2 linked regions of the Robertmurraya sp. FSL R5-0851 genome follow. The protein of the gene in region 1 binds, or shares a complex with, the protein of each later gene. Links are inferred from orthologs where the notes say so. Each region holds a gene or a part of one and is shown on either strand. Other genes may lie near its edges.

Region 1 (7,486 bases):
ATAAAGTCTTGGATTTCTTGTGAGTGTAGTACTTCGACTAAAGCTTTGATTGCTTCAGAGTTTTCGTCACCTTTACGAACCGCGATTACGTTCACGTACGGAGACTCTTTGTCTTCGATTGCAATTGAATCTTCAATTGGGTTTAGACCTGCATCGATCGCATAGTTCGAGTTGATAAGTACTGCATCACCTTCATCATTGTTAAAGATTTGTGGTAATAATGATGCTTCGTACTCTGTGTCAAAGTGAAGATTTTTAGGATTTTCTGCGATATCTTCAACTGTTGCTTCTACGTTATTAACGCCTTCTTTAAGAGTGATTAATCCCTCTTTTTCAAGCATAGTTAAAATACGACCGTGGTCTGCAACGGAGCTGCTCATGATGATATGTGCTCCTTCTGGAAGCTCTTCTAAGCTCTTGTACTTTTTAGAGTACACACCCATTGGTTCGATATGGATTCCACCCGCATTAGCAAAATCATAACCATGTTCAGCCATTTGAGACTCAAGGTAAGGAATATGTTGGAAATAGTTTGCATCAAGATCACCAGACTCTAACGCTTGGTTAGGTAGGATATAATCTTGGAATGTTTCAATCTTTAATTCAATTCCTTTTTCCGCTAAAAGTGACTTTGCTTCTTCTAAAATTTCCGCATGTGGTACGTTAGAAGCTCCAACTACTAACTCAGTAGTTTCTGCTGCTTCTTCGCCTTCACCAGCGTTAGACTCATCTTCTTTTGCTGTACCGCAAGCTGCAAGAACTAAAGCAACTGCTAATGATAAAAATAAGCTTAAAAATTTCTTCATTTTTGTCTCTCTCCTATCTTTTGTCTAGTTTTGATGTTATAGAATCTCCAATAAATTGGATAATAAACACAATAATTAAAATGATGACTGTTGCTACCAAGGTGACGTCGCTACGACTTCTTTGGAACCCTTCCAAATACGCAAGGTTACCTAAACCACCCGCACCAATCACACCAGCCATTGCTGTATAACTCACCAAAGCAATAGCCGTAACCGTAATACCAGATACTAAAGCTGGCAGTGATTCAGGAATAAGCACCTTAAAGATAATCGTGCTTGTTTTAGCTCCCATGGATTTAGCCGCTTCAATAACTCCTTTATCAATCTCACGCAATCCGATTTCCACCATTCTCGCGTAAAACGGAGCCGCACCTATAATTAATGCCGGTAAAGCTGCATTTTCACCAATCATCGTATCTAGTATAAGCTTTGTAAAAGGGATAAGAAGAACGATCAATATAATAAAGGGAATCGAGCGGAAGACGTTCACTACAGAACTGATCACTTTATTTACAATTGCATTTTCCCAAATATTACCCTTAGCTGTTAAAAATAATAAAAGTCCTAAAATTAATCCAAGAACAAATGTAATAACAACTGATATAGCTGTCATATAAAGAGTTTCATTCGTTGCCTCAATCATTTTTTCCCAGTTTACGTTTGGTAAAAGTGTCTCAAGCATTCGAAATCACCTCCACTCCAACCTGTTGTGACTCGATATACGCAATGGCCTTTGAAAGCTCTTCTTTTTCCCCATCTAAGTGGATGAAAAGCGTTCCGTAAGATCCATTTTGTGTTTGTGATATTTTCCCTTGCAGGATATTAACAGTCACATGGTAATGACGAATAAGATTGGTAATCAGCGGTTGCTCTGCTGCTTCTCCAACAAAGCCTAATTGAACAACCGTACCGTGCGGGTAAAGTTCTAATAAATGTTCAATCGTTTCCTTCGTTTCTTCAGGCTCTGTTACCTGCTGAACAAATCGTTTCGTAATTTCTTCCTTAGGGTTCTTAAATACATCAAGAACAGGACCGAGTTCAACGACCTTTCCACCTTCCATCACAGCTACACGATGACAAATCTTTCGGATTACGTGCATTTCATGTGTGATAAGGACAATGGTTAATCCTAAACGCTTATTAATATCAACTAATAGCTCTAGAATCGAATCGGTTGTTTGCGGATCAAGTGCAGATGTTGCCTCATCACAAAGAAGAACCTTTGGATTATTAGCAAGTGCTCTTGCAATTCCTACTCTTTGTTTTTGCCCTCCACTCAATTGAGATGGGTAAGCGTCTTCTCTTCCTTCTAATCCAACTAAACGAATAAGCTCGTCCACTCTTTTCATTCTTTGAGCTTTAGGAACTCCTGCAATTTCAAGTGGAAATGCAATATTTTCTCTAACGGTACGAGACCATAACAGATTAAAATGTTGGAAAATCATGCTTATTTCCTGTCTAGCTTTTCGAAGGCTACTACCTTTAATTTTCGATACTTCATTATTTGCTACGATAACAGATCCCACCGTAGGAATTTCTAACCCGTTGAGCATACGAATAAGCGTACTTTTTCCTGCTCCACTATAACCGATTACCCCAAAGATCTCTCCTTCAGTAATTTCTAGGTTTACATTATCAACAGCCGTTACTTTTCCTTGTCTTGAAGAATAAATCTTTTTCACATCTTTTATCGAGATCAAAGGTTTCTCCTCCTTCCATTTCCGATTATTCTGATAAAACTACATGGTATCATGCATCAAGAAAGCTTCATTATAACTTAGGTTCTATCATCCGCACCATTCCTATTCGAATGAGAGCTTTCTATATGAACAAAAAAAACCTTCCTGCATGAGCAGAAAGGCAGAAACAGTCACCTTTCTCTCATCTATCAAAGCAATACGCTTTGTGTGAATTGGCACCATTTCAATAATTTGACGGTTGCCGGGCTTCATAGGGCACATCCCTCCACCTCTCTTGATAAGAGCTTATCAATCTATATGAACTTTTACGTTGTAGTCTTAATCACGAGTGATATCGTATCATGGATAAATTGGAGTGTCAACGATAAAATTCGACAAAAATCTTATTGATTACACATTGCTTGTAAGTGAGGTTTTCCCTGTTGCCAATGTAATCGCTTGCTCTAAGTCTTCAATTAAATCCTCCACATTTTCAATTCCAATCGATAGACGAATTAAATCCTCTGGAACTCCTGCCGCTTTTAACCGCTCTGTGTCTAGCTGTTGATGAGTAGTGCTTGCAGGATGAATAACTAAGCTTTTTGCATCGCCAACATTAGCAACATGTGCCCAAAGCTTTAGACTATTTATAAACGTTGCTCCTGACGCACGGCCTCCGTCAATTCCAAAGACAACGATAGAACCTGCTCCTTTAGGTAAGTATTTCTTCGCAAGCTCAAAGTCTGGATGCTTTTGATTTCCGGGATACATCACCCAATTAACACCTGGATGCGCCTCTAAATACTCTACTACCTTTTCAGTATTTGCCACGTGCTCCTTCATTCTCACGTGCAAAGTTTCTAGACCAAGTGTGAATTGAAAGGCATTTTGAGGGCTTAATGCTGGACCTAAATCACGAAGCAATTGCACTCTAGCTTTTACAATATAAGCTGCAGCACCAATTGCCTCACTATATACAATATCATGATAACTTGCATCAGGAGTTGTAAAACCAGGGAATTTAGACGAATTCCAATCAAACTTTCCGCCATCCACGATGATACCACCAAGAGTAGTCCCATTCCCTAATAACCACTTGGTTGCCGAATGAATGACAATATCTGCACCATGTTCGATTGGTCGGCATAAATAAGGAGTCGCAAAGGTATTATCGATTACAAGCGGAATACCTGCATCATGTGCAATCTTTGTAACCTTTTCGATATCCAAAATACGCAAACTTGGGTTTCCGATGGTCTCGGCAAATACCGCCTTTGTTTTATCTGTAATAGCTTGTTTAAAGTTCTCTGGATTAGTTGAATCCACAAACTTCACTTGAATCCCATATTTAGGGAGAGTTACTGCAAATAAATTATATGTACCACCATATAAATTTGAAGCCGCAACAATTTCATCTCCTGCTTCTGCCAAGTTGAGTATGGCCAGTGTAATTGCTGCCATTCCACTCGAAACGGCAAGCGCTCCGACTCCACCTTCTAATAGGGCCACTCTTTCTTCGAATACCGTAGTCGTTGGATTATGAATACGTGTATAAATATATCCAGGCTCAGCAAGTGCAAACAGATTAGCCGCATGCTCTGTGTCTTTAAATTGATAAGCATTATTTTGATAAATTGGTACCGCTCTAGCTCCTGTAACAGGATCTGGGCTTAATCCACCATGTACACCAAGCGTTTCTAACCGATACTTCTTCTGTTCTGACATTCCATTCCCTCCCATAAAACTTCAAATATTATTTACATACTTATATGGTTTTACTAGATAGAATAAGGTTTCTAAGTAAAGAGCTGTTCTAAAGGTTGCCTGTAAGGTAATTACATTTGATACGGTTGCTTGCCTTAGCTTGATCTCCCCACTGAGTAAGGAGATGATATGTTCCTTCTGTCCTTGGAGATATGCGTCAATATGATGATGATTTTCTTCGATTAACAGTTCAACGTTCCCTTTGTTTATATGGATAAAGAAGGTATCATCTTCGGATTGAATACAAATAACGACTGATGCCTTTCTTAAAAAAGGCAGTAAATGGCTTCGGCTATTCCATTCATTCACTGTTTTTTGTAAATGAAAAAGCAACGGTCTTCCCCCTCTCAACATCTAACTATATATATATTCCACTTGGAGAGAATCCTTACCTTTAATATTTCTTCGACAAATTTTCGAACATTTGTCAGGGGTACCTAACAAGCTTTATATCGAATGCTGTAATTAGAGTTCATTTCCCGAGAAATATGTCACTTTTTAAAATGAAGTTACTTTTGCTGTCGAAGGGATTCGGAAATCGACAAATAAAAAAAATCAGACAAAAAACGTCTGATTCCTATAAGGACTTTAAGCTTTCATATAAAAATGGTACCGATTGAAAAGCATAAATTTTCTTAACTAATTTGTTTTTCCTTATAACAAGTAAACAGGGAACAGACTCGATCGAATATTGCTCAGCTAATGCTGGCACAAAATTCAGATCAGCCTTTAACCAGTTATATTGTGGTAAAAGCTGTTCAACGACTGAGAGCATTTTTCCTGCTACCTGGCATGTACCACATAACGGTGTGTACAAGTAGAGAAAATTTGTTTCCTCCGCCGAGAAGAGTATTTCCCTGTTATTTTCAAGCAATTCTTGCATGTTGTTACTCCTTCTTACACTTTGTCTAAAAATTGCGTAAAGACATCGATGTTTGCCCCAAGCAGTACAGTAGCTAAATGATGTTCTGGTGCGGTAGCTACCTCCCTGTAGGTTCGATCGATGTATAAATGATCTGCTTCAGGAAACTCGCGTTTAAAAAGTCTTCGAAGCTTTTCTCCAGCTTCATCAGCATCAACAAGAATATAGACATCCTTTCCAAACAATTCATCAATGATTTCATCAAGCTTCGAAAGAGATATCGTTCCATTCGTACAAATAATGTCTACAGGCTCCTTAATAACCTTTTGCACCTTCTTTTTGTCTGACGTACCTTCTACAATAATTACTTTTTCAGGTCTCACTTCAGTCATATGCATCACCTGTGAACATGTTGTATTTTCTTTACTTTATTCATTATTCTCGAAAGAGGTGTACAATTCCTCTAACTATTTACGATTATAAAAAAATAAACAGCGGAAAGAAACCCGCTGTCCATGGATTAACACCATCCACCTTCATCACAATCTGTATATCTTGGTTCGTCACGAGATGGAGTGGATACCAGCTGAAAAATCTTCTCTCCAGCACTTTCAAAATGATGTTCAAGCTGAATATCACTTCCACTCGGTAAAGGGACCTTTCCGATTTGTTCATTTTCTAGATAAAGCACGATTTCACCATTTTGAAGCTTTCCGACAACACGGTCTGTAATATCTAATTTTCCTTGCTGCAAAGTCATGTTGTTAGCCATCCCTTTCTTTTCTGTTATACGTGTAGCATGCCCATGTTTGCTAGAAAAAAAAGAAACAAATAAAAGACACCTAGAAAGGTGCCTCATGTTTTAGTCTTCGTTAATCATTTCTTCATACTGCTCAGCTGTCATTAAGTTATCCACTTCACTAGCGTCAGATGGCTCAACAACAATCATCCAAGCTTTTTCATATGGTGACTCATTTACGAACTCTGGGCTGTCGTTTAAATCTTCATTTACCTCTACTACTTTTCCACTTACTGGAGCATAAAGTTCAGAAACCGTTTTAACAGATTCAACGCTACCGAATGGCTCATCAGCTGTTACAGTGTCACCTACTTCTGGAAGTTCAACAAAAACGATGTCACCAAGCTCCGATTGAGCGAAATGTGTAATACCGATACGAACGGTATTTCCTTCTGTTTTTACCCATTCATGTTCTTCAGAATAACGTAGATCCTTTGGTGTACTCACGATAAAACCCCTCCATAATATGTATTAATTGTTAGTTACTTTGTAAGCCATACTTTTTCATAGTCTGCTTCCTTAAAGCCAAGCGTTACTTTCTCTCCATCTGTTAACAGTGGGCGCTTGATTAACATCCCGTCCGAGGCAAGAAGCTCAAGAAGCTCGTCCTCTGAAGAAGTTGCTATTTTATCTTTCACACCAAGCTCACGATATTTTTGTCCGCTCGTGTTGAAGAATTTTTTCAATTCAAGTCCACTTGCCTTATAGTAGGATTCAAGTTCCGCTTTTGAAGGAGGCTGCTCTACGATATGTACCTCTTGATACTCAAGATTGTGAGAATCCAGCCATTTTTTCGCGTTTCGACAGGTTCCACATTTCGGATACCAATAGAAGGTCAATGCCATGTTACCACCATCCTTTTACACTTTCAATTGCATATTAACATAATTAGGTACAAATTCATAACTTTGACTACAAATTTTTTGGCGAATTTACTCGTTTGCAAATAAATCCCCCCTTCAAATAGATGAAGGGGGGATTCGCTCTAGTTATAGGACAAATTTTTCAGCTTCGATTAGTTTTTCTGAAGCTTCACGCTTTTTCGCAATGACGTTGATTGGTGTGTGTCTTGTAAATTTGCGAAGGGCAGAGATCATCATGCGCAATGCGTCACCTGTTTCTGTTGCGACAAGTGTTTCTTTTGCGTGCTGCTCGATTTCGTTGAATGCTTCCTGACAGAAGATTTGTGTGTATAAAAGCTTTTGCTTGCTCTTTTCTACCCCGTCCTTAGCGATTGCTTTTTCTGTTCGTAACACGGCTGATTCCATCGCATAAGCATTGGATACGATATCGGCGATGTTCACTAAGATTTCCTGCTCACTCTCTAGTGCTTTTCCAAACTTTTGCGCCGCTAGCCCTGCTGCAAGAAGGCCGATTTTCTTCGCATTTTTCACTAAATACTTCTCTTGAGCAAGTGGCTCATCGCCTGGCTCTTCTGGCATAAGCATCATAAGCTCTTCTTGAAGGGCTTGTGCTTTTTGGAATAAAGGAAGTTCTCCTTTAAATGCTTTTCTTAAATACGTGCCAGGTACTAAAAGGCGATTGATTTCGTTTGTACCTTCAAAAATTCGGTTAA
Region 2 (5,342 bases), 2.8 Mb from region 1 along the record:
CTATTTTTCATAGCCACCAGGATTGTTCTGATGCCAATTCCATGCGGTTTCAATAATGGTTTCTAACTGATTATACTTTGGCTTCCAGCCTAATGTTTGCTGAGCTTTTTCAGATGATGCAATTAATACAGCTGGATCGCCCGCTCGACGTGGACTAACTACAGCTGGAATGTCATGCTTTGTAACTGTTCTTGCTGTTTCAATTACCTCTTTTACCGAAAAACCTCGGCCATTTCCAAGGTTGAACACATCACTTACTTCATTTTTACGCAAATATTCTAAAGCTAACCAGTGAGCGTTAGCAAGGTCCATAACATGAATATAATCGCGGATACATGTTCCGTCCTCAGTCGGATAATCATCCCCATAGATACCAATATGCTCTCTCTGTCCCAAGGCTACCTGCAAAATAATTGGAATTAAATGAGTTTCAGGTGTGTGGTCCTCACCAATTATTCCGTCCGGGTGGGCGCCAGCAGCATTAAAATAGCGCAGGGAAATCGACTTTAAGCCGTAAGCACCGTCACACCAACGGAACATTTTTTCCATAGCAAGCTTTGTTTCTCCATATGGATTCGTTGGAGATGTTTCTGACTCCTCTGAAATCGGAACCTCTTTGGGCTCTCCGTAGGTTGCTGCTGTTGATGAAAACACAATTTTCTTCACATTATGCTCCACCATAACAGAGACCAATGAGTGTGAAGAAATAAGATTATTTTCGTAATACATGAGCGGCTTCTCTACACTTTCTCCTACAAGAGAACTCGCCGCAAAATGAATCACCGCTTCAATCGAATGCTTTGAAAACACTTCCCTTAATGCTTCCGAATTGCGTAGGTCTACTTGATAGAAAGATGCTCCCTTTGCCGCTGGGAGATGACCGGTTTGTAAATTGTCTACAACCACGACTTCTTCTCCATGATTCAAAAGCTCTACCACTGTGTGGCTACCAATATAGCCGGCTCCACCTGTTACTAAAATTGCCATCCTTAATCCCCCAACAAGTTAATATATTAGTTGTAAAAAATCTTCTTTTGTCACGTTACCAAAATAATGTTTAATATTTACATCGTCCAACGCTAATTGTATCACAGCTTTATCGTAACGAATTCCCGTTAGTTTTTCTTCTATATCGGCGACATCTCCAACTCCAAAGAAATCACCATAAATTTTGCAGCTTTCAACAACCCCTTTATTCACTTCCAATCGCACATCAATATGACCCACCGGGAAACGGTGCGAATGCTGGAGGTTAAACTTAGGGGACTTCCCGTAATTCCAATCCCATTTTTGATAGCGTTCTTTGGAAAGCTCGTGAATATTCTTCCAATCTTCCTCTGTTAACACGTACTCATTAACATTCTCTGTACCACCAAAGATTTTCTCAAGTAGCAGGGAACGAAACTCTTCAATAGTAACCTTTTCTGTTAAGAACTCCGAAATATTGGCGACTCTGCTTCGAATCGATTTGATTCCTTTGGACTCAATTTTATCCTTACGAACCTTTAATGCTGAAACAACATGGTCAATTTCTGAATCAAACATAAGCGTTCCATGACTAAACATTCGTCCCTTAGTGGAAAACTGTGCATTCCCAGAAATTTTCCTACCCTCAACCAAAATATCGTTTCTGCCACTTAATTCTGCCTGTACCCCTAGCTCACGCAAAGCTTCAACGACCGGGTCCGTAAACTTTTTAAAATTATGAAAGCTTTCTCCATCGTCCTTAGTAATAAAGCTAAAATTTAAATTTCCTAAGTCATGGTAAACCGCTCCACCACCTGAAAGCCTACGAACTACATGAATCTCGTTTTCCTCTACATAGTCCGTATTTATTTCTTCAATCGTATTTTGATTTTTACCAATGATAATAGAAGGTTCATTTATGTAGAAAAGTAGATATGTTTCATCTATGTTTAAATTTTTCAGGCAATATTCTTCAATTGCTAAATTTATTCTTGGATCGGTAATCCCTTTATTATCAATAAATATCATGCTTCTCTCTCCTTAAATTTCAATCACTTGTCCAGTGTAGGCCAAGCCTGTTGGACCATTATAATGTTGCTTTGCTTCGTCCACTAACTGCTGTAGTTCTCCATAGTGAGGAAGATGCGTCAACACAAGCTGCTTAACATTTGCTCTAGCCGCAAGCTTTCCAGCATCAAAGCTGTTCATATGTCCGGCTCCACTGCCGTCCTGATTAGCATAGAAGTTACATTCGCACAAAAGAACGTCGGCTCCTTCACTAAAAGAAACAAAATCCTCAATGAACGAAGTATCTGCTGTGTAAACTAAAGCTTTTCCATCAACCTCAAATCTCATCGCATAACAAGGAACCGGATGCTTGGTTAATAAAAATTGAATAGTGAATGGACCTACTTTCAATTCAGCATTCGGATCATAAGCAATCCCTTTTGTGATCGTTTTGTACGTTAACTTAGAAAATTCATGGGCATCACCATCATGTGCATAAATCGGTAATGTATTCATCTGACTCCCTAAAAACCCTTGAATCAATCGAGCATGCTGCAAGGCACCAATATCAGCAATATGGTCGGCATGATAATGAGATAAAACCACTGCATCCAATTCTTCAGGCTGATAATAATTTTGTAACTTGGACAAAACCGCACTTCCACAATCAATCAATAATTTAAAACCGTTATGTTCTAACACATATCCTGTGCTTGCTTCATTTGCTTTAGGATAACCACCCCAAAAACCTATTGTTGTGAGCTTCATTGAACGAATCCCTCCGCTTTTATTATATCTATCGTTTATTATAGCTTTTTTATTTATTTATGAAAAATAGGTAAAACAACGATTGACACATCTAAACTGTTATAATACAATTTAATTAATAATTAATCTGTTTCGAACACCATAATAGGGGGAACTTATATGTTTGAGAGCATTGTTGAATTTTTCAGAAACTTACCACCGAAGGAATGTGTACAATGTGGGAATAAAATTGATGAACAACATGAATGCTATGGCAATAAGTGCGAGCATTGCATGGATGTAACAAACATATAGATTCATAGTTTACAATAAAGGCCCCAGTCAGCTGACTGGGGCTATTTTTTATTCTGCCATGACACGAAATTGATTCTTATGCATTTTTGAAAAATAAAGAATGGTCCCCACCGCACAAACAACAGCGAACGATAATAGGATATATGCGTTATGCCACATGAATGAATAATCTCCACTTGAAATAACCGCTTTAAATCCTTGAACCGAATAGGTCATTGGCAATAATGAATTAAACGGCTGTAATGCGCTTGGTATAAGCTCTAATGGAAAAGTTCCTGCACTTGTTGTTAATTGCAAAATAAGAACGATAATGGCGACAAAACGACCTGGATCTCCAAGCGTTGTGACCAATAATTGAATTAATGCCACAAACGTGATACTAGTAATGATCGTAAAGAGATAGAAGTAAAATGTACTTTCCACCTGTAAACCCAGACCTAGTAGTAACACGGTCGCTGCTACAATCCCCTGTAATACCCCAACTACACCAATAATAGAAAATTTGCTGATGAACCAGTTCATTCCACTCTTAGGAATAGATGCTGGCTCTTTTAAAGGAAACACAATGGATAATAGTAAAGCACCTACGAACAATCCTAAGGACAGGAAGTATGGAGCAAACCCTGTACCGTAGTTTGATACCTCATTCACTTTTTTTTCCTTCACTTCGACTGGCTGTGCCATCATATCAAATGTTTTATCCGTCGCCTCAACGCTAGACGCCTTGTCTGCCCCCTCAGCTAACTTTGTTGATAGTTCATTGCTCCCGTCTAATAGCTTATTATTTCCATCGACAATTTTATTGCTACCTTCTTCTAACAGACTGGCACTTGACGCAATGGTTTTAGATGCGTCCGATAGCTCTGTAACCCCGGACACTAACACATTTGTACCCTCGCTAATTTTTTTGGCACCATTTGATGCTAGAGTAAGCTTTTGTTGAAACAATTCCATGCCAGACTCAAACGTTGTTTGGCCCGCAGAAAGTTCTGAAGATCCTGCTACTAAAGCATTCGTACCTTCTTCTAACTGATTTAATCCACCTTGAAGCTCTTTTTGTCCGGCTAGTAAAGATTCCATGCCGTTTTCAAGATTGCTTGCACCTGCGGACAAAAGAGCCGATTTTTCTGCTAGAATTTGAGTGTTGGAATCTAAAGAGGCAAGTGTTTGTTCAAGTACTGCTCTCTCCGGTCCTTCAGGCATTTGTGCAATCACCGCTTGTAAGGATTGAGTGAGCGCCTTTACGCCACCATTAACCGCCTCAGCACCCTTTTGCCATTCAGCAAGTGAGGTTTCAAGTGTTGCCACCCCTTCCATTAACTCACTTGTTCCACTGATTAACGCCGGAACTTTACCATTCACCGTTTCTATCCCTGTGTTTACATCCGTCATTCCTTGATGCAAACTGCCTAATCCTGATTGAATTGTCTTTGAGGCTGTAACAAGCTCGTTTTGACCACTTCTTAATTGTCCTAAACCTGCTGATAAATCGGACGCACCTCTATTGAGGGCAATTGTCCCGTTTGTAGCACTTGCCATTCCTTCTGAAAACTTTTCTGTCCCATTTGAAAATTGGGTCAGCTTTTCATGAAAGTTTGAAGTTCCTGCCAAAAGATCAGCTGTTCCAGTGCTTAAATCATTCGCACCATCACTTGCTTTTGTCATTCCATCCGCAAGTTCTTCTACTTTGTCAAACATACTTTCTGCATACGTTTCTGTTACTTTTGCAGAAAGAGAAGCTTTAATCTTTTCAATAGCTGTGCCACCAATTTGTGCAGCTAAAAAGTTATAGCCTTCATTTGGTATAAAGTTAAGTGCTAGCTTTTCTGGATTTTCATCTAAAAGTGTCGTCGCATTTTCAGAAAAATTATCTGGTATCTCGACGATCATATAATATTTTTGGTTTTCTAGGTCATCGTTTGCCACAGTACGATCCACAAATTCAAAATGAAAATCTTGACTTTCTTTTAACTTGGCGACTAAGTCATCACCTAGATGAAGTTCTTTTCCTTCATAAGTTGCACCATCATCTTCATTTACAATCGCTACTGGAAGATCCTTTAGGTGATCATACGGATCCCAAAATGCCCATAAAAACATCCCACTATATAAGATAGGTATAAAAAGTACGGCGATCAGTGGAATCAATAGTTTCCGATTTCGAAACACCGCTGCGATTTCTTCTTTTAGAAGATTATTTTTCAATTGTTATTCTCCCCTTTATATTCAAATTGACTGAAATGTTCATTTGGTCATTTTATAACAAAAAAGAAGGGCTTATTTGGCTAAACCCTTAAATATATATT

What was found. Proteins that work in one complex are often made in the same cells at the same time.
Region 2: the proteins of gcvH (region 1) and MKX65_RS06095 are in contact, whole or in part, in a crystal structure (PDB 3A7A), measured with the Escherichia coli proteins. The link is inferred for Robertmurraya sp. FSL R5-0851 from one-to-one orthologs.

Annotation. Positions count from the first base shown.
Region 1 is NZ_JBBOOE010000001.1:3,941,092-3,948,577, forward strand. The notes cover bases 4,666-7,486. They hold gcvH (glycine cleavage system protein GcvH), read right to left. Parts: upstream 6,358-7,486; coding sequence 5,974-6,357; downstream 4,666-5,973. Other genes in these bases: MKX65_RS20255 (thioredoxin family protein), read right to left, coding at 4,827-5,132; MKX65_RS20260 (toprim domain-containing protein), read right to left, coding at 5,147-5,503; MKX65_RS20265 (YusG family protein), read right to left, coding at 5,632-5,871; MKX65_RS20275 (arsenate reductase family protein), read right to left, coding at 6,393-6,755; MKX65_RS20280 (acyl-CoA dehydrogenase family protein), read right to left, coding at 6,900-7,486. Also shown: MKX65_RS20230 (MetQ/NlpA family ABC transporter substrate-binding protein), read right to left, coding at 1-806; MKX65_RS20235 (ABC transporter permease subunit), read right to left, coding at 820-1,488; MKX65_RS20240 (methionine ABC transporter ATP-binding protein), read right to left, coding at 1,481-2,506; MKX65_RS20245 (aminotransferase class I/II-fold pyridoxal phosphate-dependent enzyme), read right to left, coding at 2,897-4,210; MKX65_RS20250 (hypothetical protein), read right to left, coding at 4,232-4,582. UniProt on the Escherichia coli protein: The glycine cleavage system catalyzes the degradation of glycine. The H protein shuttles the methylamine group of glycine from the P protein to the T protein.
Region 2 is NZ_JBBOOE010000001.1:1,172,299-1,177,640, reverse strand. The notes cover bases 1-2,868. They hold MKX65_RS06095 (lipoate--protein ligase), read right to left. Parts: upstream 1,996-2,868; coding sequence 1,006-1,995; downstream 1-1,005. Other genes in these bases: MKX65_RS06090 (MBL fold metallo-hydrolase), read right to left, coding at 2,008-2,742; galE (UDP-glucose 4-epimerase GalE), read right to left, coding at 1-987. Outside these bases: protein YhfH, read left to right, coding at 2,902-3,036; MKX65_RS06080 (YhgE/Pip domain-containing protein), read right to left, coding at 3,085-5,241; MKX65_RS06075 (TetR family transcriptional regulator), read right to left, coding at 5,314-5,342. UniProt on the Escherichia coli protein: Catalyzes both the ATP-dependent activation of exogenously supplied lipoate to lipoyl-AMP and the transfer of the activated lipoyl onto the lipoyl domains of lipoate-dependent enzymes.